DNA from 2 places in the Shewanella psychromarinicola genome. Region 2 is predicted to be linked to the other one. Evidence: riboswitches for the same ligand, from Rfam matches in the RefSeq annotation. Region 2 holds a riboswitch; the other holds the start of a gene.
What was found. Region 2 has a riboswitch for lysine ahead of lysC (lysine-sensitive aspartokinase 3). Riboswitches for the same ligand answer to the same signal wherever they lie in the genome.
Positions count from the first base shown of each region.

Region 1 (2,210 bases), 2.3 Mb from region 2:
CTGAAAATGTTTCAAAACTGGTCGTTGAAATAGCGGCGGATTACGAATACATTTTGGCTGCGGCTTCGAGCGTAGGTAAAGATACCTTACCTCGTGTGGCAGCATTATTAGACGTTGCTCAGATTTCTGAAGTGATTGAAGTGGTAAGCAGTGACACTTTTGTACGCCCTATTTATGCTGGTAATGCACTTGCTACAGTTCAGAGCTTGGATGCCAAGAAAGTCATGACTGTGCGCTCAAGTGCCTTTGATGCTGCGGCCTCAACAGGCAGTGCTGAAGCGATAAACTTAAGCCAAGCAATTGATGCCCGCACTGAATTTGTATCTCAATCGTTAACTGAATCAGTCCGTCCTGAACTCGGCAATGCAGGCATTATTGTGTCTGGTGGCCGTGGCATGGGTAACGGTGAGAACTTTGCTTTATTAGAGCAATTGGCAGATAAACTAGGCGCGGCTGTTGGCGCATCTCGTGCGGCTGTGGATGCTGGTTTTGTGCCAAACGATTTACAAGTGGGTCAAACGGGTAAGATTGTCGCACCTGACTTGTATATTGCGGTAGGTATTTCTGGTGCGATTCAACATCTTGCCGGTATGAAAGATTCAAAAGTGATTGTAGCGATTAATAAAGATCCAGAAGCACCTATTTTTCAAGTGGCTGATTATGGACTGGTTGCCGATTTATTTGAAGCGGTACCAGCACTGAATAATCTCGTATAATCGGGCTTAAATTAGAGAGATGCGAGTTGATCTAGTCAGCAATGGCTACTGATGTAGAAGTGTTATTGAGCGTCTTGTCGATTGATTCTAAAAGGTTTCTACTCATAAGGTAGAAACCTTTTTATTGGATTACTTTTGGATTATTACTGGATCTATCCTGATCTTGAAAAGAGGTTTCTGTCCAAATGTCGACGCTTGTATGCCGTTGCTATTTCTGTGCCCGTTACGCTAGCGTGTGTTTTATGTAAAAACGTTACATTAATGCTAAGAGGTTGTAGTTTAAATTGGTGTTATTGTTATTTGCACTTCCGTTAAGTGTTTTTTTACTGGCATTGCATATGCTACTTATGGTTGTATGTTCGCGCTGTTTGTAATGAGCTTTAAGTGCAAACAACAAAAGTAGAGGTGCGTTGCATAAAAGTCATGTTGAATTGGGTGATGCCAATAATTCAACATAAAAGGATGCAATGCCGAAGCAAATGGGTCTATCAAGCGCATTTGTTGGGGCAGTTCTTGAAAGGGACTGCACTGTCATGGTGTTTTTTATCGATAAGATAAAAATAATGATATTCATATTAAATGGGTATTGCTGTGGAGTGCTACTAGTAAGTTGTGCATATGCTTTCTGTGTATGCTTAGTCTTATTTCTAGTGTTGCTTCATTCGTATCCAGCGAAGACATAAATTAACTATTATGATGACAAGTTATGCCGATTCGGCTCTTTCTGTATTGCCTCCTCTTGTGGCAATTACGTTAGCCATTTTAACCCGTAAAGTTTTATTATCCTTAGGTTTAGGTATTATTTTTGGTGCCTTATTACTCACTCAGTTTTCGCTGGTTGGAACGGGTGAGTATATCGTGCAAACCGCTAGCCAGCTTGTCTGGAAAGACGGTGAGCTGAGTTCATGGAATGTTTATATTCTAGGGTTTTTAATTGTACTTGGGATGATCACTGCGCTGATCACCGTGAGTGGATCGGCTCGAGCGTTTGCCGATTGGGCCAAACTGCGCATTCGTAATAAGCGTGATGCAAAGTTAATGACCATTTTTCTCGGTTGTGTAGTCTTTATTGATGATTACTTCAACAGTTTAGTTGTGGGTTCTATTTCTCGACCTATTACAGACCGATATCATATTTCACGCGCTAAACTCGCCTATATTCTTGACTCTACAGCAGCTCCTATTTGCGTTATTTCTCCTGTATCGAGCTGGGGTGCATATATTATTGCGCTCATTGGCGGTATTTTAACGGCACATGGTTTTGCTGATTCTGGTCATCTAAGTGTGTTCATTCAAATGATCCCAATGAACTTTTATGCGTTGTTCTCGTTACTGTTATTAGTGTGTGTGGCGATTTTTGGCTTAGATGTGGGTCCAATGCGCCAGCATGAATTGAATGCACTTCGAGGTAACTTATTTGATGAATCAAAAGGCAAGCCACCTGGCGCCGTGACCGATTTACCGGAAGCTGACACCGGTAAAGTGATTGGGTTG
Region 1 covers NZ_CP034073.1:2,728,573-2,730,782, forward strand. Annotated here, with positions in the region: gene EGC80_RS11940 (electron transfer flavoprotein subunit alpha/FixB family protein) at 1-716, shown strand, start outside; lysine riboswitch at 1,109-1,326, shown strand; gene EGC80_RS11945 (Na+/H+ antiporter NhaC family protein) at 1,410-2,210, shown strand, end outside.
Region 1: it holds a riboswitch for lysine, as region 2 does, so the genes downstream of both, EGC80_RS11945 (Na+/H+ antiporter NhaC family protein) here and lysC (lysine-sensitive aspartokinase 3) in region 2, are expected to answer to the same signal.

Region 2 (2,210 bases):
CGACTGTAAACTTTACATCAATAAATCTTCACGCTCACAACAATATATGCTGAGATTTTCAGGTGTATGTAGCCAACTTTGCTACAATGATTTAATAGTGCGTGATGCTATTGTACTCGTTTTAGGCATTTGTTAACAAATTAAATGTTAAAAAATTAATATAACAGTCAAGTATATAAAAGATTAATATTACTAAGTTGATAATAATAAATGATTTTTAAGTATTAAACTGGTGATTAGATCGCAAATCTTTTCGATATCTAACCTAATTGTTAGACTCATTTTGGCTTAATTAACGAAAAAATATTATGGAAAATGTTATCGATACATTGTGGTATGAATATCAAACGACTCATTTTTTGTTCACCCAACGCCTTTCTAATGATTTCCCATTTGCTATAGTTACCGCTCATAACCCCCGGGGGACTAGCCTCTCACCGAGTCAAAATCGTTTACTTGATCATCAGCTTCAATCTAAAATCCAACAGTATAATCGGCCCTATCGTGCCTTAATCGGTGCGGCCGCTGATTGGTCACATATGGAAAAAAGCTGGGCAGTTTTTATTGATAAAGAACAGGCTGTTGAGCTAGGAAGAGAGTTTAATCAACATGCAATTTATTACGTTAATCAAGGTTTGATATCTCTGGTTGCGTGTCTTGATACCATCAAACCTGACGTTGAAATGGGCGCATTTAATCAGCGATTACGGCTGGTTAATGAACTGCCAGAGATTAGTTTCTATACTGGATGAGCGCTGGGTTAATTTAGAGCGCTTAATCGCTACTGAATGTTTTGAGTCATTAATCGAGACAATAAAATATATATTGTCTCGATTAATTGCGTTATTTGGTTTTTTTTGCGTATATATTGGCTTTTTTCTAATATAGAACAATGACAGATCCGCTATCGCTACGACAGATTATCTAACAACAAAGATATTTTTATCAAAACAGTGTTTTTTTACTGGGTTTGTTGATTGACTTGTTAGGGCATTTGTTGCTATTTTCAACAGCTCTCCTTCGGGAGAAACAGAAGAGGAGCGTTAACTAGGTAGTAAGTGAGAGGATGCCAGTCCGATGACAACTTATGATGGAGATTAGCGCCGAGGTATCAGTTTGTTTGGCGAACATTGATATCGGTCGTTTAGGCTGAATCCTAACGATTGTCACCTTTTTTTGGTGGAGAGCTTCTGGTGATGATTGCTGTTTCCCTTCTATAAGGGTGCGTTATCTTAGCACCAGGCTCTTCGAACGTAGTGTGTTCGGAGCGTATATCATGTTAGTAAATCACGTCTTATTTTCTAGTCTTTGGCAAACTGCGGAGGCATCAGTATGAGCATTATCTCTGAAACTGTTGTTCTTGAAACCGTGGTGCCTGAAATAGCCACATCAGAATTAGTCGTAGCCAAATTTGGCGGTACGTCGGTTGCTGATTACGCCTCTATGAGTCGTTGTGCCAATATTGTCTTGGCTAACCAAGCCACTCGTCTCGTGGTGGTGAGTGCCTCCAGTGGTGTCACCAATTTATTAGTTGAGCTGACTCAAGCTAATGTCAACGATGAACGACGACTAGTACTCCTTAAGCAAATTGCTCAAATTCAATATGCGATTCTCGATGAATTAGGCCGTCCACAAGACGTGGCGGCCAGTATTGATAAAATTCTGAGCCGAATGTCAGTATTAAGTGAATCGTTAGAACTTGATCGCAGCAAAGCGATTATGGACGAATTGCTGTCAACGGGTGAGCAATGTTCATCGATTTTATTTTCAGCGGTTATTCGGGAAAAAGGCACCGCTTCAAATCATTTCGATGTGCGTCAGGTGCTGCGTACCGACAGCTATTTTGGCCGTGCAGAACCACAGATTGAAGTCATTTCAACGCTTGCTGGTGATTTTTTAAAACCCTTACTTGCTCGTTATATCATTGTCACCCAAGGATTTATTGGAGCTGATGACAGTGGCCGAACCACAACATTAGGCCGTGGTGGCAGTGATTATTCGGCGGCATTACTGGCTGAAGCGCTCCGTGCCACAGCGGTTGAAATTTGGACCGATGTCGCCGGTATTTATACCACTGATCCACGGCTTGCCCCTAATGCGCGTCCCATTGCCGAAATTAGCTTTAATGAGGCGGCTGAGATGGCCACCTTTGGCGCTAAAGTATTGCATCCCGCCACCATTTTACCGGCTGTGAGACAAAAAATTCAGGT
Region 2 covers NZ_CP034073.1:388,777-390,986, reverse strand. Annotated here, with positions in the region: gene EGC80_RS01600 (DUF3293 domain-containing protein) at 309-752, shown strand; lysine riboswitch at 1,026-1,198, shown strand; gene lysC (lysine-sensitive aspartokinase 3) at 1,333-2,210, shown strand, end outside.